DNA from 3 places in the Streptomyces sp. NPDC058663 genome. Region 2 is predicted to be linked to each of the others. Evidence: riboswitches for the same ligand, from Rfam matches in the RefSeq annotation. Region 2 holds a riboswitch; each other region holds the start of a gene.
The links. A riboswitch is a leader RNA that binds a small molecule or an ion and turns the genes downstream of it on or off. The one in region 2 is predicted to bind thiamine pyrophosphate.
Positions count from the first base shown of each region.

Region 1: another riboswitch for thiamine pyrophosphate. It lies ahead of thiO (glycine oxidase ThiO); the one in region 2 lies ahead of ACFWVV_RS03670 (thiamine ABC transporter substrate binding subunit).
Region 3: another riboswitch for thiamine pyrophosphate. It lies ahead of thiC (phosphomethylpyrimidine synthase ThiC); the one in region 2 lies ahead of ACFWVV_RS03670 (thiamine ABC transporter substrate binding subunit).

Region 1 is NZ_JBHXRV010000049.1:1,719-9,157, forward strand. Features, by position in the region: gene metF (methylenetetrahydrofolate reductase [NAD(P)H]) at 1-170, opposite strand, end outside; gene thiE (thiamine phosphate synthase) at 261-947, opposite strand; gene ACFWVV_RS29740 (Rv2175c family DNA-binding protein) at 1,319-1,684, opposite strand; gene ACFWVV_RS29745 (NAD(P)/FAD-dependent oxidoreductase) at 1,890-3,059, opposite strand; gene ACFWVV_RS29750 (hypothetical protein) at 3,108-3,512, opposite strand; TPP riboswitch at 3,565-3,677, shown strand; gene thiO (glycine oxidase ThiO) at 3,675-4,886, shown strand; gene thiS (sulfur carrier protein ThiS) at 4,883-5,101, shown strand; gene ACFWVV_RS29765 (thiazole synthase) at 5,108-5,902, shown strand; gene pknB (Stk1 family PASTA domain-containing Ser/Thr kinase) at 6,144-7,439, shown strand, end outside.
Region 2 is NZ_JBHXRV010000003.1:175,606-183,044, forward strand. Features, by position in the region: gene tsf (translation elongation factor Ts) at 1-24, shown strand, start outside; gene pyrH (UMP kinase) at 204-971, shown strand; gene frr (ribosome recycling factor) at 1,148-1,705, shown strand; gene ACFWVV_RS03660 (phosphatidate cytidylyltransferase) at 1,705-2,874, shown strand; gene rlmN (23S rRNA (adenine(2503)-C(2))-methyltransferase RlmN) at 2,967-4,073, shown strand; TPP riboswitch at 4,113-4,218, shown strand; gene ACFWVV_RS03670 (thiamine ABC transporter substrate binding subunit) at 4,298-5,392, shown strand; gene ACFWVV_RS03675 (ABC transporter permease) at 5,500-7,119, shown strand; gene ACFWVV_RS03680 (ABC transporter ATP-binding protein) at 7,121-7,439, shown strand, end outside.
Region 3 is NZ_JBHXRV010000009.1:18,532-25,970, forward strand. Features, by position in the region: gene ACFWVV_RS08570 (metallophosphoesterase) at 205-1,689, shown strand; gene ACFWVV_RS08575 (hypothetical protein) at 1,866-2,705, shown strand; gene thiC (phosphomethylpyrimidine synthase ThiC) at 2,869-4,650, opposite strand; TPP riboswitch at 4,643-4,778, opposite strand; gene ACFWVV_RS08585 (YibE/F family protein) at 4,853-6,352, shown strand; gene ACFWVV_RS08590 (SsgA family sporulation/cell division regulator) at 6,465-6,899, opposite strand; gene ACFWVV_RS08595 (IclR family transcriptional regulator) at 6,998-7,439, opposite strand, start outside.

The DNA.
Region 1 (7,439 bases), on a different contig from region 2:
AAGCTGGGGGCCACCGCCTCGACGCGGCGCAGCGCGTTCCAGAGGTTCTGTTCGCCCTTCGGGGTTCTGCGCGCCGAAAATTCGAAGGAGAACGACGTCTTTCCGGTCTCCAGCAGCTCACGCACCGTAAGAGCGCGATCTGTTCTGGTGGAAGGTGTGCCATGGGCCATGCGGAGAGGTTAGCCAGGGGGGTGGCGGACCCCCAACCGAGGCGACGTCAAAGGTCCGTTATGCCGGGATCTTGTCCATCCCTCGGACAGTTATTCGGCCACCTGCGGCTCGTTGTCGACGCAGGACCTGATCCGCGCGGCCAGTGCGGCGGTGGCGGCAGCCGGGTCGGCGGCCTCGGTGATCGCCCGGACCACCACGATGCGGCGGGCGCCCGCCGCGAGCACTTCGTCGAGGTTGCCGGCGCCGATGCCGCCGATGGCGAACCAGGGGCGGTCCTGGCGGAGCGAGGCCGCGTACCGCACGAGGTCGAGGCCCGGGGCGTACCGGCCGGGCTTGGTGGGGGTGGGCCAGCAGGGTCCGGTGCAGAAGTAGTCGATGCCGTCCTCGGCCACCGCGGCGTCCACCTCGGACTCGGCGTGTGTGGAGCGGCCGATCAGGACGTCGTCGGGGGCGGGCCCGAGGATCGCGCGGGCGGCGGGCACCGGCAGATCGCCCTGGCCGAGGTGGAGCACGTCGCTGCCGATGGCGTGGGCCACGTCGGCGCGGTCGTTGACGGCGAGCAGCTTGCCGTGCCGGCGGCACGCGTCGGCGAGGACCGCGAGGTGCTCCAGCTCCTCCCCCGCCTCCATGCCCTTGTCGCGGAGCTGGACGATGTCGACGCCGGAGGAGAGCACAGCGTCGAGGAACCGGGGCAGGTCCCCCTGCGCCCTGCGGGCGTCTGTGCAGAGGTAGAGCCGGGCGTCGGCGAGCTGCTCGCGAGGCGTGGGCCTGGGCATGGTGCGGAGTCCCCCCGTGATGTGCACGGGGCTGGTCCCCGTGGCGAGTGCACGGGGTGCTGCCCCGTGGTGGATGCACGGGAAGCTACCTCATGGCGGGTGCCCGCAGTGCCGCCCCGTGACGGATCCACGAGGCAGCCCCCGCCAAGGATCCACGAGGCAGCCCCCGTGACGAATGCACGACATCGCCCCCCGCGACGTGTACGCCGCGGCGGCCGCCCCGCTGGTCGCGGGACGGCTCCCCGCACGTCATGAGGGGCGGCGGGCAGGGGCAACGGGCGCGGGCACGGGCCGTGCGGGGCCGCACCCTCACCGGGTGCCGCCCACAGGGGCCGGGCCCGTGCCCTCCCTCGTGCTGCGGTGCGGTCGCGTCAGAGGGCGAGCGCCTGGGCGCGGCGCTTCACCTCCGTTCCGCGGTTCTCGGTCAGGGCCTGCGCGGGGGTGCCGGGCAGGGTCGGGTCGGCGGTGAAGAGCCACTCCAGCATCTCCAGGTCGGAGAAGCCGTCGTCCTTCAGGACCGTCAGCAGGCCGGGCAGGCCCTTGACGATCTTGTCGCCGTCGAGGAAGGCGGCGGGCACCTGAAGGGCACGGTTCTCACCGCGCCGTACGGCGATCAGCTGGCCTTCCTTCACCAGCTGGCGCACCTTCGTCACCTCCACGTCGAGCATCTCCGCGATGTCGGGGAGGTAGAGCCAGGCGGGGACGAGGGCATCGATCTTTGCGTCAATCTCGGTCACAGGACAAGCGTGCCATCCAGGACTGACAGTCGGTAACCGGGCCCTCCCCGACCGGCCGCCACAAGGACCCCGACCGACCCTTCCCGAAAACCCCGACCGGCCGCCACAAGGTCCCCGACCGACCCGCCCCGAGGACCCCGGCGGGTCCGCCCCCGCGCCCCGGCCGCCCCGCGAACCCGGCCCCGGAGCTTCCGCCGGACGGGCCCTACGCCTGCCGCACGGCCGATTTCAGCGGTACGGAAGGGTCGGCCGCCGACTCCGGATCGAGTACCGCGCCCGCCTCGGTCAGCTTGCGCCCCTGCGCCAGGTCGCGGGGGCGGCCCACCGCGAGCAGCGCCACCAGTACCCCTTCGCGCAGCCAGCACACGGACCAGGAGGGGGTGGCGGGGTCGCCGCGCCACACCGTCTCGTCGGCCCCCGCGTGGTGGCCCGCGTACTGCACGAAGCGGCCGAACTGCTCGGACCAGAAGTACGGCACCGGATCGTAGGCCAGGGGAGCGCCGCCGAGGAGGTTCGCGGCCACCGTCCGGGGGCCCTGGAGCGCGTTGTCCCAGTGGTGGACGAGCAGCCGGGCGTCGTAGCGGCGGGACGGGAAGGAGGCGCAGTCCCCGACCGCGTACACGTCGGGGGCACTGGTGCGCAGGTGTTCGTCGGCGGTCACCGAGCCTTCCGGGCCCAGCTCGATGCCGGAGCCCGCCAGCCAGGCGGTCGTGGGCCGGGCGCCGATGCCGACGACCACGGCGCCGGCCGGGATGCGGCGGCCGTCGGTGAGCAGCACCGCACCCGGCTCGACCGCGGCCACGCGCGCGTGGGTGAGGAGATCGGCCCCCGACTCGGCGTACCAGGCGGCCATCGGGGCGGCGACCGGGGCGGGCATCGTTCCGGCGAGCGGCCGGTCGGCGGCCTCCACAACGGTCACTCGGCAGCCGGCCTCGCGGGCGGCCGTGGTGAACTCCGCGCCGATCCAGCCCGCCCCGACGACGACCACGTCCTGCTGGGCGTCCAGCACGGGCCGCAGCTGCCGCGCGTCGTCCAGGGTGCGCAGCAGGTGCACGCCGGGGACGCCGACGGTGCCCGGCAGCGTGACGGGGTCCGCGCCGGTGGCCAGGACCAGGGCGTCGTACGGGACGGGGCCTGCCGTGGTGTCGATCTCGTGGTCCGCCGGGCGCACGCCGGTGACTTCGGTGCCCAGCCGCAGCTCGACGCCGAGCGCCTCGAAGTCGACCTCGAAGGCGGAGCCCTCCGCCTTGCCGAGCAGCACCGCCTTGGACAGCGGCGGCCGGTCGTAGGGCCGGTGCGGCTCGGCGCCGATCAGTACGACGGGGCCGCCGAAACCCTGCTCGCGCAGGGCGACAGCGGTCTGCACCCCTGCCATGCCCGCGCCGACCACGACGATGCGCTTCTGCTCGCTCACCCGACCACCTTACGTATCTGACTTCCCGTCAGGAAAGCGGCCCTCCGGCAGGACCGTTCCCGGTCCGGGCCCCATGGCCGGGAGCTCCTCGACCGTGCTCGTGCCACTGCCCTCCTGGGACTCCCATGCCCAGCTCTCCTCCAGCCGAACGCGGCCGTCGGCAAGGAGCACCACCGTGGACAGGCAGTGCCCGCAGGAGGTGGTGCCGTCCCGTTTGAGCTGTACGTACCGGAAGTCGAGCCGGTCCCCCGCGCGCGTGCCCACCAGGTGTCCCCGGACGACGTCGCCGCCCGCGTACTCGGCCCAGATCCGGCCGTCCCGCTCGTGGTACGTGAACCGGGTGCGGGTACCGACCTGCCCCGGCGCCTGGTCGGCGACCGGGGCGAGAACGAGTCCGTCGAGCGAACGGGGCACGGGGACAGCTCCCCTCACATCTTGTTGAACCAAGGATTAGGGTGGCCACCGTACAAGCACTCACGGGAGCCCGGCGGACCGGGCTGAGAGGGAGGCTGCACCGGCCTCCGACCGTACGAACCTGATCCGGGTCATGCCGGCGAAGGGAGGGGCTGGACGCCCATGCACACCTCTGTGAGAAGGCCTTACGACGTCCTGGTCGTCGGAGGCGGCATCATCGGCCTGGTCACGGCCTGGCGGGCCGCCCAGCGCGGGCTGCGCACCGCGCTCGCCGACCCCGCCCCCGGCGGCGGCGCCGCCCGGGTGGCGGCCGGGATGCTGGCCGCCGTCACCGAACTCCACTACGGCGAGCAGACCCTGCTCGCCCTCAACCTGGCCTCCGCACGCCGCTATCCGGACTTCGTCGCCGAACTGGAGGAGGCGAGCGGCCTGCGCACCGGCTACCGCGCGTGCGGCACACTCGCCGTCGCCCTGGACGCCGACGACCGGACGCACCTGCGGGAACTGCACGCCCTGCAACGGCGGTCCGGTCTGGAGTCGGAGTGGCTGAGCGGGCGCGAGTGCCGCCGGCTCGAGCCGATGCTCGCGCCGGGCGTGCGCGGCGGGCTGCGGGTGGACGGTGACCACCAGATCGATCCGCGGCTGCTGGCGGCGGCCCTGCTGGCGGCCTGCGAGCGCGCCGGAGTGGTCCTGCACCGGACCACGGCCGAACGCCTCTCGGTCACGGGCCGGCGGGCCACGGGCGCACTGCTGGCCGACGGCACCGAGGCCGTCGCCGGCCAGGTGGTACTGGCCGCGGGGTCGCTCAGCGGGCGGCTCGCCGGAGTTCCTGAGGAGGTGCTGCCGCCGGTGCGCCCGGTGAAGGGACAGGTGCTGCGGCTGACGGTGCCGCCCGGGTACGCGCCGTTCCTGAGCCGTACGGTGCGGGCCGTGGTGCGCGGCAGCCAGGTCTACCTGGTGCCGCGCGAGAACGGTGAGCTCGTCGTGGGCGCCACCACCGAGGAGCTCGGCTGGGACACCACCGTCACGGCGGGCGGCGTCTACGAGCTGCTGCGCGACGCGCACGAGCTGGTGCCCGGCATCACCGAACTGCCGCTCACCGAGACCCTGGCGGGCCTGCGCCCCGGCTCCCCGGACAACGCCCCGCTGCTCGGACCGACCGCCCTGCCCGGTCTGCTGCTCGCCACCGGGCACTACCGCAACGGGGTGCTGCTGACCCCGGTCACCGGGGACGCCATGGCGGAGGTGCTCACCACGGGCGCACTGCCCGACGCGCTGCGCCCCTTCTCCCCGCGCCGCTTCACCCCCGCGCCCGCGAGCACCCCGCCGACCCCGCAGGCCCCGTCGGCCGTACGTGAGGAGCAGCCCGCATGAGCCGTACGACAGCCCTGGCCGTGTCCGTGAACGGCGAACGGCACGAAGTGGCCGCCGGCACGACCCTCGACGCCGTCGTCGCCTCGCTCACGCGCGCCCGCGCGGGCGTGGCCGCGGCGCTCAACGAAACAGTGGTCCCGCGCGGGCGGTGGGCGGCCACCGCCCTGGCCGACGGCGACCGCGTCGAAGTACTCACCGCGGTCCAGGGAGGCTGACGTTCCATGGCAGACGATCTCTTCGCACTGGGCGGCCTCTCCTTCTCGTCCCGGCTGATCATGGGCACCGGCGGGGCGCCCAGCCTGGAGGTGCTGGAGCGGTCGCTGATCGCCTCGGGCACCGAGCTGACCACGGTGGCGATGCGGCGGCTCGACCCGTCCGTGCAGGGCTCCGTGCTGTCCGTGCTCGACCGGCTCGGCATCCGGGTGCTGCCCAACACCGCGGGGTGCTTCACGGCGGGCGAGGCGGTGCTGACCGCCCGCCTGGCCAGGGAGGCCCTCGGTACGGACTGGGTGAAGCTGGAGGTCATCGCCGACGAGCGGACCCTGCTGCCGGACCCGGTGGAGCTGCTGGACGCGGCGGAGACGCTGGTCGACGACGGCTTCACCGTTCTGCCGTACACCAACGACGACCCGGTGCTGGCGCGGAAGCTGGAGGACGTGGGGTGCGCGGCGGTCATGCCGCTGGGCTCCCCCATCGGCTCCGGGCTCGGCATCCGCAACCCGCACAACTTCGAACTGATCGTGGAGCGGGCGGGGGTGCCGGTGATCCTCGACGCCGGTGCGGGCACGGCTTCCGACGCGACGCTGGCGATGGAGCTGGGGTGCGCCGGGGTGATGCTGGCCTCCGCGGTGACGCGGGCGCAGGAGCCGGTGCTGATGGCGGAGGCGATGCGCCACGGGGTGGAGGCGGGCCGGCTCGCGCACCGGGCCGGGCGCATCCCGCGCCGCCGGTTCGCCCTGGCCTCCTCGCCGGAGTCCGGCGTCGCGGACTTCGACCCGGAGCGCCCGGCGTTCTGAGCCCGCTGGCGGGCAGCCCGCGCCGCGGGAGCCCGCCCCCGGGCCCCCGTGCGCGGGAGCCCCGTGCGCGGGAGCCCCGTGCACGGGCACCCCGGGCTGCGGGAGCCCGCCCCGGCACCCCTGCCGCGTCCTCATCTGCGGCGCGGCAGGGGTGCCACCGGCCTGTTACAGGTCGGCTTCAGTCCGGGTCCCGGCCCCCGCACCCCGTCCGGGCCGCACCCGCCCCTCGTAGACTCCCTCCGTGGACACGACCCTTCAGGACCCCCTCGTCGGGCACCTGCTCGACAGCCGCTATCGCGTCGAGGCACGCATCGCCGTCGGCGGGATGGCCACGGTCTACCGGGCCGTCGACACCCGCCTCGACCGCGAGCTCGCCCTCAAGGTGATGCACCCCGCCCTCGCCGCGGACTCCTCCTTCGTCGACCGCTTCATCCGCGAGGCGAAGTCCGTCGCCCGCCTCGCCCACCCGAACGTGGTCGGGGTCTTCGACCAGGGCACCGACGGGTCGTACGTCTACCTGGCGATGGAGTACGTCGCCGGCTGCACCCTGCGCGACGTGCTGCGCGAGCGCGGAGCGCTGCGGCCGCGGGCCGCGCTCGACATCCTGGAGCCCGTGCTGGCCGCCCTCGGCGCCGCCCACCGGGCCGGTTTCGTCCACCGCGACATGAAGCCGGAGAACGTCCTGATCGGGGACGACGGCCGGGTCAAGGTCGCCGACTTCGGTCTCGTACGCGCCGTGGACACGGTCACCAGCACCACGGGATCGGTCCTCGGCACGGTCTCCTACCTCGCGCCGGAGCAGATCGAGCACGGCAGCGCCGACACCCGCGCCGACGTGTACGCCTGCGGTGTGGTCCTGTACGAGATGCTGACCGGCGCCAAGCCGCACTCCGGCGGCACTCCTGCCCAGGTCCTCTACCAGCACCTCAACGAGGACGTCCCGCCGCCGTCGGCCGCCGTCCCAGGACTGGCCCTGGAACTGGACGAGCTGGTGGCCGGTGCCACCGTCCGCAACCCCGAGGCCCGCCCGTACGACGCGGTCGCCCTGCTCGGGCAGGCCCAGGAGGCGCGGGCCGCGCTCTCCGACGAGCAGCTGGACCTGGTTCCTCCGCAGGCGAAGCCGGACGGCGGTGCGGGTGCGGCCGGTCCCGAGGAGCGGACGAGCGTGCTCCCGCGCGCACTGCCCACCGAGCAGCACACCAGCCGGCTGCGGGTGCCGCTGCCCGCCGAGCCCGAGCCGCCCCGGCGGCGCACCTGGCGGCCCGCGACCACCAGACGCCGGCTGGTCGCCCTGGTCACGGGCGTGCTGCTGCTCCTGGGCGCGGGAACCGGTGTCTGGTACATCAACTCGGGCCAGTTCACCCAGGTCCCGGCGCTGCTCAGCCAGTCGGAGAGCGGGGCCCGCCAGAAGCTGGAGGCGGCCGGTCTCGACGTGAGGGAGGTGCGGCGGAAGTTCAGCGACACCGTCACGCGCGGCACCGTCATGGACAGCGAACCGGCACCGGGCGCACGCATCCGCAACAACGGTTCGGTGACC
Region 2 (7,439 bases):
ACGCGCATCAAGGTCGGCATCTGAGTCCGTACGCCGACCCGTCGACGTAACGCGAACATCGCCAGACCCGGCTAGGGTCTCATGCAGCCGCCCGGCGCACGCGCCGTAAGGCCGCAGATCTGACGAGGAGGCCATTGCCGCAGAGGGAACCGCAAAGTTCCACCGGCAATGGCCTTCTTCGTATGTGCACGAGGAGAAACCCCATGAATCAGGGCGCGGACGCCAACCAGTCCATCGACAACGGCAAGAAGACCGGACGCTTCATGCTGAAGCTGTCCGGCGAGGCGTTCGCCGGCGGCGGTGCCCTCGGCGTCGACCCCGACGTCGTGCACGCCATCGCCCGCGAGATCGCCGCGGTCGTCCGGGACGGAGCAGAGGTCGCGGTCGTCATCGGCGGCGGCAACTTCTTCCGCGGTGCCGAACTCCAGCAGCGCGGCATGGACCGGGCCCGCTCCGACTACATGGGCATGCTCGGCACCGTCATGAACTGCCTCGCACTCCAGGACTTCCTGGAGAAGGAGGGCATCGACTCCCGCGTCCAGACCGCCATCACCATGGGCCAGGTCGCGGAGCCTTACATCCCGCTGCGCGCCGTACGGCACCTGGAGAAGGGCCGCGTCGTGATCTTCGGCGCGGGCATGGGCATGCCGTACTTCTCCACCGACACCACGGCCGCCCAGCGCGCCCTGGAGATCGACGCGGAAGCCCTGCTCATGGGCAAGAACGGGGTCGACGGGGTTTACGACTCCGACCCCAAGAAGAACCCGGCGGCGGTCAAGTTCGACGCGCTGGAGTACAGCGAGGTGCTGTCCCGCGACCTCAAGGTCGCCGACGCCACCGCCATCACGCTGTGCCGCGACAACGACCTGCCGATCCTGGTCTTCGAGCTCCTGGCCGCGGGCAATATCGCCCGGGCGGTCAAGGGTGAGAAGATCGGCACGCTCGTCAACGCGCAGGGCACCCGCGCCTGACCGGTTTCGGGTTCGTGCCCCCGGCCTGGCCGGGGGATGGACAATGTCCTGCCGGTCGGACACCGTGCAGGAGAAGACGCACGCAAGCAGCAGGTCCGTGATTCCCGGTTCGAGCTGTTCGGTTCGAGCCGTTTCGGCGTGAAGCTGTTCCGGTTCAAGACATGCAGGAGTACGTGGTGATCGAAGAAATCCTCCTCGAGGCCGAGGAGAAAATGGAGAAGGCCGTCGTGGTCGCCAAGGAGGACTTCGCCGCGATCCGCACTGGCCGTGCGCACCCGGCGATGTTCAACAAGATCGTGGCCGACTACTACGGCGCGCTGACCCCCATCAACCAGCTGGCGTCCTTCTCGGTCCCCGAGCCGCGGATGGCCGTGGTGACCCCCTTCGACGCGAGCGCCCTGCGCAACATCGAGCAGGCGATCCGCGACTCCGACCTCGGCGTCAACCCGAGCAACGACGGCCGCATCATCCGGGTGACGTTCCCTCAGCTGACGGAGGAGCGCCGCAAGGAGTACATCAAGGTCGCGCGCAACAAGGCCGAGGACTCCCGGATCTCCATCCGCGCCGTGCGCCGCAAGACCAAGGACACCCTTGACAAGCTGGTCAAGGACAAGGAGGCCGGCGAGGACGAGGTCCGCCGTGCGGAGAAGGAGCTCGACGACACCACCGCGAAGTACGTGGCGCAGGTGGACGAGCTGCTGAAGCACAAGGAAGCCGAGCTGCTCGAGGTCTGATGAACGACTCTTCCTGGGGGGCCCAGCCGCGGGCGGGCTATGCCGGTGAAGGGACCGCCCCCGACCAGGGGCCCCTTCCGGCGGGTCCCGCGTACGATACGCATGACGCCCAGCACACTCGGCCCATGCCCATCGTGCCCGAGACAGGTCCCCCGTCAGGTCCCGAGTCGTACCCCGGGGCCCGCCCCGGGGCAGGCAGAGACGCCGACGACCGCGACGACCGGACGCGGGGGGCCGTTCCCGCTGCGGGCTCACAGAGCTTCGCAGCGCAGGGCGGCCCCCGCTTCCGCGACGAGATGCCGCAGGAGCCCATGTCCACGCCGCCGTCCCCGGCTCCCAAGCCACCCGAGAAGAAGCGGGCGGGCCGTGATCTGCGCGCCGCCATAGGGGTCGGTCTCGGTCTCGGCGTGCTCATCATGGCATCGCTGTACATCTGGAAGGCCGCGTTCATCGGCGTCATAGCGGTCGCCGTGGTCGTCGGGCTCTGGGAGCTGACCTCCCGCCTGGAGGAGCGCAAGGGCATCAAGGCCCCGCTGGTACCGCTCGCGGTCGGCGGAGCCGCGATGGTCGTCGCCGGATACGTGCGCGGCCCCGAGGGCGCCTGGGTGGCCATGGCCCTCACCGCGCTCGCGGTCCTGGTGTGGCGGATGACCGAACCGCCCGAGGGGTACCTCAAGGACGTCACCGCGGGGGTCTTCGCCGCCTTCTACGTCCCCTTCCTGGCGACCTTCGTCGCGATGATGCTCAAAGCCGGGGACGGACCGGAGCGGGTGCTGACGTTCCTGCTGCTCACCGTGGTCAGCGACACCGGTGCGTACGCGGTCGGCTGGCGTTTCGGCAGGCACAAGCTGGCCCCGCGCATCAGCCCCGGCAAGACCCGCGAGGGCCTGCTCGGGGCGATCGCCTTCGCGATGGCGGCGGGCGTGCTCTGCATGACGCTGCTGATCGACGGCGGCACCTGGTGGCAGGGCATGCTGCTCGGCCTCGCGGTCGCGGCCAGCGCGACGCTGGGCGACCTGGGCGAGTCCATGATCAAGCGGGACCTCGGGATCAAGGACATGGGCACGCTGCTCCCCGGACACGGCGGCATCATGGACCGGCTCGACTCGCTGCTGCCGACCGCCCCGGTGGTCTGGCTGCTGATGGTGATCTTCGTGGGATCCGCCTGACGGCCGCTTTGACCTGCTGCGTTGTCGCGTGAGGGGCCCGCCGTCCACAGGACGGCGGGCCCCTCACGTACATCTGCGACACTGGATGAACCATGCCTGTACCCGGAGAACTCACTTTCGTCGCGCCCCGCGGAGCCAAGAAGCCCCCGCGGCACCTCGCCGACCTCACGCCCGCCGAGCGCAAGGAGGCCGTGGCCGAGATCGGTGAGAAGCCGTTCCGCGCCAAGCAGCTTTCGCAGCACTACTTCGCGCGGTACGCCCACGACCCCGCGGAGTGGACCGACATCCCGGCCGGTTCGCGGGAGAAGCTGCGCGAGGCGCTGCTGCCCGAGCTGATGACGGTCGTGCGCCACCTGTCGACCGACCAGGACACCACCCGTAAGACGCTGTGGAGGATGCACGACGGGACGCTGGTGGAGTCCGTGCTCATGCGTTACCCGGACCGGGTGACCATGTGCATCTCCTCGCAGGCCGGGTGCGGAATGAACTGCCCGTTCTGCGCGACGGGACAGGCCGGGCTCGACCGGAACCTGTCGACCGCGGAGATCGTGCACCAGATCGTTGACGGCATGCGCGCCCTGCGCGACGGTGAGGTGCCCGGCGGCCCGGCACGGCTGTCCAACATCGTCTTCATGGGGATGGGCGAGCCGCTCGCCAACTACAAGCGCGTCGTCGGCGCGATCCGCCGGCTGACCGACCCGGAGCCGGACGGCCTGGGCCTGTCGCAGCGCGGCATCACCGTCTCCACCGTGGGCCTGGTGCCCGCGATGCTGCGCTTCGCCGACGAGGGCTTCAAGTGCCGGCTCGCGGTCTCGCTGCACGCGCCGGACGACGAGCTGCGCGACACCCTGGTGCCGGTCAACACCCGGTGGAAGGTCCGCGAGGTGCTGGACGCGGCGTGGGAGTACGCCGAGAAGTCCGGCCGCCGCATCTCCATCGAGTACGCGCTGATCAGGGACATCAACGACCAGGCGTGGCGCGGTGACCGGCTGGGCCGGCTGCTCAAGAACAAGCGGGTGCACGTCAACCTGATCCCGCTGAACCCGACGCCGGGCTCCAAGTGGACCGCCTCGCGGCCCGAGGACGAGAAGGCGTTCGTCGAGGCCATCGCCGCCCACGGGGTCCCGGTGACCGTGCGCGACACGCGTGGCCAGGAGATCGACGGGGCCTGCGGCCAGCTGGCGGCCTCCGAGCGGTAACCGGTCCGTGCCTGGCTGTACGCTGGGCCGCACATACGCATATTCCGACAGGGGAGCGCCACAGCGCTGAGAGTGCAGTCCTCACTGCAGACCCTCTGAACCTTGCCCAGGTCATTCTGGGTAGGAAGTTCGGTCGTTTACTCAAGCTGTTGCGCCCTGCCCGCATCCTCCCGGTGCGGGCAGGGCCGCGTCTCTTCCTGGTCATTTCCAGGAGGAATTCACCAGTGAGCACCATCAAGAGGTACGCGGCGATATCGGTGGCCGCCGCGCTCGGCGTCAGCACGCTCGCCGCCTGCGGGGCACAGCCCGACGCCGGCAAGCAGAGCGACGGGGCCAAGTCCAAGACCGTCACCCTGGTCAGCCACGACTCGTTCGCCGTCTCGGACTCCGTACTGAAGGAGTTCACCCGGCAGAGCGGTTACACCGTCAAGGTGCTGGAGAGCGGCGACGCCGGGGCCGCGCTCAACCAGGAGATCCTCACCAAGGGCTCGCCGCGCGGCGACGTCTTCTTCGGCGTCGACAACACCATGCTCTCCCGCGCCCTCGACCACGGCCTGTTCACCCCCTACGAGGCCAAGGGTCTCGACGGCGTGCCGGCGGACCTCCAGCTGGACAAGGGCGAGCACCGGGTGACGCCCGTCGACACCGGCGACATCTGTGTGAACTACGACAAGAAGTACTTCGCGGACAAGAAGCTGGCACCGCCGCGGACCCTCGACGACCTGACCAGGCCCGCGTACAAGGACCTGCTGGTCACCGAGAACGCGGCGACCTCCTCGCCCGGCCTCGGCTTCCTCCTGGCGACCGTCGGGAAGTACGGCGACGACGGCTGGCAGGGGTACTGGCAGAAGCTGAAGGACAACGGCGTCAAGGTCGTCGACGGCTGGGAGCAGGCCTACAACGAGGAGTTCTCCGGTTCGGCCGGCGGCAAGAAGGCCAAGGCGGAGCGGCCGCTGGTCGTCTCGTACGCCTCCAGCCCGCCCGTCGAGGTGCTGTACGCCGAGCCGCGTCCCGCCGAGGCGCCCACCGGCGTGCTGACCGGCACCTGCTTCCGCCAGGTCGAGTTCGCGGGGCTGCTTCAGGGGGCGAAGAACCAGGCGGGCGGCAAGGCGCTGCTCGACTTCCTCCTCGGCAAGCAGTTCCAGCAGGACCTGCCGCTGAAGATGTTCGTCAACCCGGCGGTCAAGGGCACCAAGCTGCCCGAGGTGTACGAGAAGTTCGGCGCGAAGGCCGGACAGCCGGTGACGGTGGACCCGAAGAAGATCGCCGACAACCGCGAGAAGTGGATCAAGTCGTGGTCCTCGCTGGTGACCAAGTAAAGGACGCCCCGCGGAGCGGCGAGAGCTCGCGGAGGCGGCAGTCCGGTGGCCACGACAAGGGCGCCGGGCTCCGCCCCTGGCGCGGGAGCGCGGTGCGGCTCGGCCTGATGGCCGTGCCCGTCGCGTTCTTCGCGCTGTTCTTCGCCTGGCCGGTCGTCGCGATCGTCGGGCGCGGACTGAAGGTGGGTGACAGCTGGCAGCTCGGGCGGATCGGCGAGGTGCTCGGCGATTCGGACATTCTCGGCGTGCTCTGGTTCACCACCTGGCAGGCGCTCGCCTCGACCGCGCTCACGCTGCTGCTGGCGCTGCCCGCCGCGTACGCCTTCGCCCGGCTCGACTTCCCCGGCAAGCAGTTGCTGCGGGCGGTGGTGACGGTGCCCTTCGTGCTGCCCACGGTCGTCGTGGGCACCGCCTTCCTGGCCGTGCTGGGGCGCGGCGGACTGCTCGACGAGCTGTGGGGTGTCCGCCTGGACACCACGGTGTGGGCCATCCTGCTCGCCCATGTCTTCTTCAACTACGCGGTGGTCGTACGCACCGTCGGCGGGCTGTGGTCCCAGCTCGACCCCCGGCAGGAGGAGGCCGCCCGGGTGCTCGGCGCGGGCCGCTTCACCGCGTGGCGGCGGGTGACGCTGCCGGCGCTGGGTCCTGCCGTGGCCGCCGCCGCGCTGATGGTGTTCCTGTTCACCTTCACCTCCTTCGGCGTCGTCCAGATCCTGGGCGGGCCCGCCTACTCCACCCTGGAGGTGGAGGTCTACCGGCAGACCGCGCAGCTGCTCGACCTGCCGACCGCCGCCGTGCTGACGCTGGTCCAGTTCGCGGCCGTCGGCGCGGTCCTCGCCGTGCACGCGTGGACCGTACGGCGGCGGGAGAGCGCGCTGAAGCTCATCGACCCGGCGCAGACCTCGCGGCGCCCGCGGGGTTTCGGGCAGTGGGCGCTGCTCGGCGGGGTGCTGCTGACGGTGCTGGTGCTGATCCTGCTGCCGCTCGGGGTGCTCGTCGAGCGGTCGCTGGACGGCCCCGGCGGATACGGCTTCCGGTACTACCAGTCGCTGCGTTCCGCGGACGGAAGCGGTGGGGCCTTCCTCGTACCGCCGCTGGAAGCGGTCGGCAACTCGCTCCAGTACGCCGTCGTCGCGACCGGCATCGCGCTGGTCGTCGGCGGCCTGGCCGCCGCCGCGCTCACCCGGCGGGCGGGACGGCTGGTGCGCGGGTTCGACGCGTTGCTGATGCTGCCGCTCGGGGTGTCCGCGGTGACGGTCGGCTTCGGCTTCCTGATCACGCTCAACCGGCCGCCGCTGGACCTGCGGACCTCCTGGATCCTCGTACCCCTGGCACAGGCGCTGGTGGGCGTGCCGTTCGTGGTGCGGACGATGCTGCCGGTGCTGCGCGCGGTGGACGGGCGGCTGCGGGAGGCGGCCGCGGTGCTCGGTGCGTCGCCCCTGCGGGCGTGGCGGGAGGTGGACCTGCCGCTGGTGCGGCGGGCCGTGCTGGTCGCGGCGGGATTCGCCTTCGCGGTGTCGCTCGGCGAGTTCGGGGCGACCGTCTTCATCGCCCGGCCCGACAGTCCGACGCTGCCGGTGGCCGTGGCCCGGCTGCTGGGGCGGGCCGGCGATCTCAACTACGGGCAGGCCATGGCCCTGAGCACGATTCTGATGGTGGTGTGCGCGCTGTCACTGCTGGTGCTGGAGCGCCTGAGGCCCGACCGATCCGTATCCGGGGAGTTCTGAGATGACCGACCAGCTGCTCTCGCTGGAGGGCGCGACCGTACGGTTCGGGGGGCGCCCGGCGCTCGACGCGGTGGACCTGGCGGTCGCCGCGCACGGGATCGTGTGCGTGCTCGGACCCAGTGGCAGCGGGAAGTCGACGCTGCTGCGGGTGGTGGCGGGGCTCCAGCGGCTCGACGCCGGGCGGGTGCTGCTCGACGGCGCCGACCAGGCGGGAGTGCCGGTGCACCGGCGGGGGGTGGGCCTGATGTTCCAGGACCACCAGCTCTTCCCGCAGCGGGACGTCGGCGGCAATGTCGCCTTCGGGCTGCGGATGCGCGGCG
Region 3 (7,439 bases), on a different contig from region 2:
CGCGCCGACGGGAGACCGGCACGGGTACCGATCTCCGCAATCCGGACGAAACAACCGGTGAACTGCCGGTGTACCCGGATTCACCACCCCTGGTGCCTCACACAGCGCGGGCCGCATTCCTATGATGGGCGCACGACACGACGGACCACCGGGACCAGGTGGGATCCCAAGGTGTACGGCGGCGCGACGGTGGTGGAGGGGTCAATGACTCAGGGGGCCGGTCAGGGACCCGCAGTGCGTACGGCGACGTTGCGGGATTTCCGGGTGCCTCCTTACGCCCAGGCTCCCGTCGCGACGTACGACGCCTCGCAGGTGTACGACCAGGAACAGGCGTACGACCACGAGCAGGCACATGCCGGGCAGCAGGCCTACGAGCAGGCACGTCCCGGGCAGCAGGCCTACGGGACGGCGCGGGGTCTCGTTCCCGAGCAGGCGCGGACGGCCGCACCCGCGGTCGCGCCCGAGCCCGACCGCGAGCCGGGGCAGTCCTACGGCACGGAGGGACCGGTGCAGTCCTACAGCCCGGAGGGAGCGGTGCCGTCGTACGGCGCGGAGGGTCCCGTGCAGTCCTACGGCGCCGGGACAGCCGTCCCTTCGTACGGCGCCGAGGGAGCCGTGCCGCCGTCGAACACCGCCGAGGACTCCGTGGCGTCGTACGGCCCGGCGCGACTCGCACAGTCGTACGGCCCGGACGGTGAGCCGGAGCCTGCGGGACCGATCGCCGACGAGGAGCCCGAGGGCTACACGCCCACCCAGCGCGATCTCCCGGTGATAAGCCGCCACGACCGCGGCGGCCCCGGTGACACCCTGCGCATCCCGCAACCCGACTTCCCCTCCGCGCAGGACGGCGAGGGGCTGGGTCCCCTGTTCGTCGTCGGCGATGTGCACGGCTATCTGGTGGAGCTGCTCGACGCGCTGCACGAGCAGGGCCTCATCGACGACGAGGGCCATTGGGCCGCGGGCAACGCCCGGCTCTGGTTCCTCGGCGACTTCACCGACCGCGGCCCGGACGGCATCGGCGTCATCGACCTGGTGATGCGGCTCTCCGCGGAGGCCGCCGCCGCGGGCGGCTACTGCAAGGCCCTCATGGGCAACCACGAACTGCTGCTGCTCGGCGCCCGCCGGTTCGGCGACACCCCCGTCAACTCCGGCGCCGGAACCGCCACCTTCCAGGCGGCCTGGCTGCTCAACGGCGGCCAGAAGCACGACATGGAGCGCCTCCAGGACGTGCACCTCCAGTGGATGGCGCGGCTCGACGCGGTGGTGCTGGAGGACGGTCACCTCCTGACCCACTCGGACACCACCGCCTACCTCGACTACGGCGACACCATCGAGGACGTCAACGACAAGGTCCACGCCATCCTCACGCGCAACGACGCGGACGAGTGCTGGGACGTCTTCCGCAAATTCACCAAGCGCTTCGCTTTCCGTGACGAAGGCGGTGCCGATGCCGTGAGGGAACTGCTGGCCGCATATGGCGGCGAGCGCATCGTCCATGGTCACAGCCCGATTCCGTACCTGCTCGGCGAGGTCGGCGGCGAGGACGCCGGGGACGGAGAGGGCAGCTCGGGGCCGGTGGTCGAAGGTCCGCACGTGTACGCGGACGGACTGGCCATCGCGATGGACGGCGGGGTGACCATGGCCGGAAAGCTGCTGGTCGTGCAATTGCCGTTGAATGACGGAGCGTGACGCGGGAAGTCGTACATCCTACGAACGCGCTCCCTGCGCCGGACCAATTTCCGGAAACCCCCTGTCACCCCGTGACGTAGGCGCTCTACCATCGGGTTATCCGTAGCAGGCTCTCCTCCGTTTCCGCCCAACTGCCCCACCGAAGCGGGCAACCCGGCCCTACGGAGCATCGGGGGATGCACATGAACAGCGTTCCGCATCTGCTGGCCGAGGACCGCCCGGAGTTCGAGCGGACCCTCGACGAAGCACTGCGCACCGTGCACGAACGCCCGGACCTCGCCGCGCTGGAGCAGCGGCTGAACAGCGAGCAGCTGCGCACCGCGGCGCTCAACGCCAGAGAGATAATCGCCGGCCACGCCTCGGCCGAGTACGACCACTACGTCAAGGTGCGCCGCGAACTGCGCGCCCCCGCCCTGCCCGTGGCAGGCGGCCTGCTCCCGCCCGGGATGGGAGAGCACGCCGAGACCTCGGGGGCGGGCGCGGTCGCGGTCGTCGCGGTGCTGACCCCCGTACTGGCCGGGGTCGCCGCCGTGGTGCTGCTGCTCATCGGCTATCTGCTGAGAATGCTCAAGCCCGAACCCGCCGCGGCCGACGCGCTGGTGACCGCCGGCTGGGTGTTCGGCGCGCTGACCGCGGCGGGCCTGCTCGGTGCGGCGATCGGACTGCTCTTCACCGCCCTGCGCAACGGCTCGACCGCGGTCCTGGTCGGCCGCCACGACCGCGGCACCGAGGAGATCGACCGCGCCAGGGAAGCCTGGAAGCACGCCCTGCTGGAACGGGGCATCGTCCCCTTCCTGCGGGACGCGCTCACCCGGCCGTCCGAGCCCGCTGCCGAGTCCGCCCCCGCCCCGCCCCGGCGGACGGGCCGCATCCCCGGCCTGGGCTATTCCCGCCCGGACTTCAGCAGCCCCAGCGAGAACAGCGGCAACAGCAACGGGCACAAGACCCGCCCCAGCTTCTCCAGTCCGGATTTCTCCAGCCCCGACTACGGCGGCCCGGACCACAAACCGGAGTGACGGGAGTGGCCCGGAGCCGCAGATTCCACCGGGATTCAGGGACACCGGGACTCAGGGACACCGGGACTCAGGGACACCGGGGCTCAGGGACGCCGGGGCTCAGGGACGCCGGGACTCAGTGGCGCCGGGACTCAGTGGCGCCGGTGCCCAATGGCGCCGGTGCTCAGTCCGCGATCGGCAGGTAGACCCGGTTGCCCGCGGCGGCGAACTCCTTGGACTTCTCCGCCATGCCCGCCTCGATCTCCTCGGGCGTCCCGCCGTGCTCCCGCCGGATGTCCTGCGAGATCTTCATCGAGCAGAACTTCGGACCGCACATCGAGCAGAAGTGCGCGGTCTTCGCCGGTTCGGCGGGCAGCGTCTCGTCGTGGAACTCCCGCGCCGTGTCCGGGTCGAGAGCCAGGTTGAACTGGTCCTCCCACCGGAACTCGAAGCGGGCGTCGCTCAGCGCGTCGTCCCACTCCTGGGCACCGGGGTGCCCCTTGGCCAGGTCGGCGGCGTGCGCGGCGATCTTGTAGGTGATGACGCCGGTCTTCACGTCGTCCCGGTTGGGCAGCCCCAGGTGCTCCTTGGGCGTCACGTAGCAGAGCATCGCGGTGCCCCACCAGGCGATCATCGCGGCGCCGATGCCGGAGGTGATGTGGTCGTAGGCGGGGGCCACATCGGTCGTCAGCGGGCCGAGCGTGTAGAACGGCGCCTCCTCGCAGATCTCCTGCTGGAGGTCGATGTTCTCCTTGATCTTGTGCATCGGGACGTGTCCCGGGCCCTCGATCATGGTCTGTACGTGGAAACGCTTGGCGATCGTGTTCAGTTCCCCGAGCGTCCTCAACTCGGCGAACTGGGCCTCGTCGTTGGCGTCCGCGATCGAGCCCGGCCGCAGGCCGTCGCCGAGCGAGTACGTCACGTCGTACGCCGCGAGGATCTCGCAGAGCTCCTCGAAGTTCTCGTACAGGAACGACTCCTTGTGGTGCGCCAGGCACCAGGCCGCCATGATCGAGCCGCCGCGCGAGACGATGCCGGTCTTGCGGCGGGCGGTCATCGGCACGTACGCGAGGCGCACGCCCGCGTGGACGGTCATGTAGTCCACGCCCTGCTCGGCCTGCTCGATGACCGTGTCCTTGTAGATCTCCCAGTTCAGGTCCTCGGCGCGGCCGTCGACCTTCTCCAGTGCCTGGTAGAGCGGCACGGTGCCGATCGGCACGGGGGCGTTGCGCAGGATCCACTCGCGGGTGGTGTGGATGTTGCGCCCGGTGGACAGGTCCATGACCGTGTCGGCGCCCCACTGGGTGGCCCAGGTCATCTTGTCCACCTCCTCCTCGATGGAGGAGGTGACCGCGGAGTTGCCGATGTTCGCGTTCACCTTCACCAGGAACCGCTTGCCGATGATCATCGGCTCGATCTCCGGGTGGTTCACGTTCGCCGGCAGCACGGCACGGCCGGCCGCGATCTCCTCCCGTACGACTTCGGGTGCGACGTTCTCCCGGATCGCCACGTACTCCATCTCCGGCGTGATCTCGCCGCGCCGCGCGTACGCGAGCTGCGTCACGGCCTGCCCGTCGCGGCCCCGGCGGGGCTGACGGGGGCGGCCGGGGAAGACCGCGTCGAGGTTGCGGAGCCCGCCGCGCGGCGAGGTGTGCTTGATGCCGTCGTCCTCGGGACGCACCGGGCGTCCGGCGTACTCCTCGGTGTCACCGCGGCCGATGATCCAGTTCTCCCGCAGCGGGGACAGCCCGCGCCGCACGTCCGTTTCGACCGTCGGGTCGGTGTACGGGCCCGACGTGTCGTAGAGCGTCACGTCCTTCCCGTTGGTGAGGTGCACCTGACGGACCGGCACCCGCAGGTCGGGGCGCGAGCCCTCGACGTACCCCTTGTGCCAGCCGGGCTTCCGCTCGGCCCCGGCCGTGCTGTTCTCGCCGTGGGCAGGCGTGCGTGCATCCATGGTGGTCATGAGACCTACTCCCTACGCCGGCATTACCCGGTAACAGGTTCGGCGGTCGACGCAGCCGTGTCCGTACATGGGTGTACGGAGGTCAGCGCCCTCTCAGCCCGGTGCTCCGAGCTCCCGCGTGTACAAAGGTTTGACCCCCACGCTAGCGCCACCCCGGCCGCGCTGAACAGAGGGCCCCTGCCGTTCTTGCGATGATCGTGCGGTGACCCCACCACAGCCGCCCCCGCAGCCGACGCCCCCGCCGACGCCTCAGGGCCCCCCGACCCCACCCGCTCCCGCGCCGGGCCACGGCCACGGTCACAGCCATGGCCACGGCCCGTCCCTCCCCGTCTCCAAGCATCTGCGCAAGGTGATCGCGGCGGTGCTGATTCCGTTCGCCACGGCCGTCCTCGTCGGGCTCGCCGTGCTGTGGCCGGGGGGCGCACCCGCCCACGAGCGCACCGGGGTCGGTTTCGACCGGCAGACCCAGCAGGGCCGGGTCGTCCAGGTGGACGAGATCGACTGCAAGGACGCCAATGTCGCCCAGCAGCCCCCGCAGACCGCCCCTCCCGGTACGGACGACCCCTCCGGACGGCCGTCCCGGGGTAGCTGCAAGAAGGCGACGATCGAGGTCGCCTCGGGGTCGGACAAGGGGCGCACCTTCACCGAGATCGTCCAGCCGGACGCCTCACGGCAGTTGCAGGAAGGTCAGGGTGTGGTGGTCGCGTACGCCCCCGACGCGCCCCGCGAACTCCAGTACTCGGTGACCGATGTGGACCGGAAGCTTCCGCTCGCTCTGCTCGCCGGCATCTTCGCCCTGGCCGTGGTGCTCGTCGGCCGGATGAAGGGGGTGATGGCGCTGATTGCGCTTGTCGCCTCGTTCGCGGTGCTGACCCTGTTCATCCTGCCCGCCATCCTCCAGGGGTCGAATCCGCTGGTCGTGGCGGTGGTCGGGGCAAGCGCCATCATGCTGATCGCGCTCTACGCCTGCCACGGGCTGAACGCCCGGACCTCCGTGGCCGTCATCGGCACGCTCATCTCGCTGCTGCTGATCGGGCTGCTCGGTTCGCTCTTCATCGGCTGGGCGTTCCTGTCCGGCAACATCGACGACAACACGGGCCTGATCCACAGCCTCTACCCGTCGATCGACATGAGCGGTCTGCTCCTGGCCGGCGTCATCATCGGCTCGCTCGGCGTACTCGACGACGTGACCGTCACCCAGACCTCGGCCGTCTGGGAACTGCACCAGGCCGACCCCAGGATGGGCCCGCGCGCCCTCTACCGGGCGGCCATCCGGATCGGCCGCGACCACATCGCCTCCGTGGTGAACACCCTGGTCCTGGCCTATGCGGGCGCCGCCCTTCCGCTGCTGCTGCTCTTCTCCATCGCCCAGAGCAGCGTGGGTACGGTCGCCAACAGCGAGCTGATCGCCGAGGAGATCGTCCGGACCCTCGTCGGCTCCATCGGCCTGGTCGCCTCGGTGCCGGTGACGACGGCGCTCGCCGCCCTGGTCGTCTCGGCGGACCGCTCGGGACCCGGTCGGGGCGGATCCCGGCTGCGGCCCTTTGGCCCCGGGACATCCGGCCGGGGCGCTTCCGGTCCGGCGGCGTCAGGTCCGGGGACCTCCGGCCCGGCGGCCTCCGGTTCCGGGTCATCCGGTTCCGGGTCATCCGTGGTCGCGCCGCCGGTACGGACCGGGCGCGGGCGCCGCAGGAAGACCTGAGGCGGTGGCCGGAAGGATCCCGGCCACCGCCCCCGACGCACCGCCCGCCGGTCTCCCGCGGGGTCACGTGCGTGCCATAAACCTCGCGAACCAGCCTATTCCGGGCCGCACTTCAACCGGCGTTCTCCTCGGCGAGGATGCGGCCCAGCTCGCTTTCCAGGCACCCGGCATAGTCACTCTGCGTGTGCTCCTGGCCGAGTGCCACGAGCTTGTCCGTACGGTCCAGGAACGCCACGAGCGGTGCCGCGCTCGCTCTGAACAGCGCGCGGTCGCCGCCCACCTGGAGCCGGATGTGGACGTCGGCCAGCTCGTCCGGGTCGCTCGGCGAGATGTGCACATCGCCTTCGCCACAGGGCTCGTTGATCCCGTCCACCAGCAGCTCACGCCCGAAAGCCCAGGTCACAGGGGCATCACCGGGCAGATGGAAGGTCAGGCGAATCGCGTACGGGTCCTTCGCCTCGTACATGAGCTCCACCGGAATACGAAAGGAGAGCTCCTCCGAGACGAGGAAGCTCATCATCACCTCTGCCTGAACCGACTCGCGCATCGCCAACCCTGCCGTAGATGAAGTGGCCGAAACAATCGCTTTCGGCCCTCTTGACGCCATCGTGCTGGAAGCAGTAACAGATCACAAGGAGTGAGTTTTCAGATACTGATAGAGAACATGAGCGAACGGACCACCTCGCTGATTTCATAGCGCAGCCGTTCGACCGCCGGCCCGAGCCTGGCTTCGTGCGCGAGGGGTACGGATACGGCCATCACGGCGGCCGTCTGTCCGATGGTGAGGGGAATCCCCGCGCAGACCGTGCCGAGCGCGTACTCCTCGCTCTCCCACATCGTCTGCATCCGCTCCACCGCGGCGAGCCGTTCCAGCAGGGCCGTGTCGTCCCGCACGGTGAAGGGAGTGATCGCTTCGACGGGGTGCCTGGCGAGGTGGTCGAGGCGGGAGCGGGTGTCCAGCTGGGACAGCAGGCACTGGCCGATCACATGGGCGTGCGCAGTCTCGCGGAAGTCCGCCCACTCCCCGACCGCGGGAATATCGGTGCTCTCGGCGAGGGCCGCCAGTTCGATCTCGCCCTCGCGATAG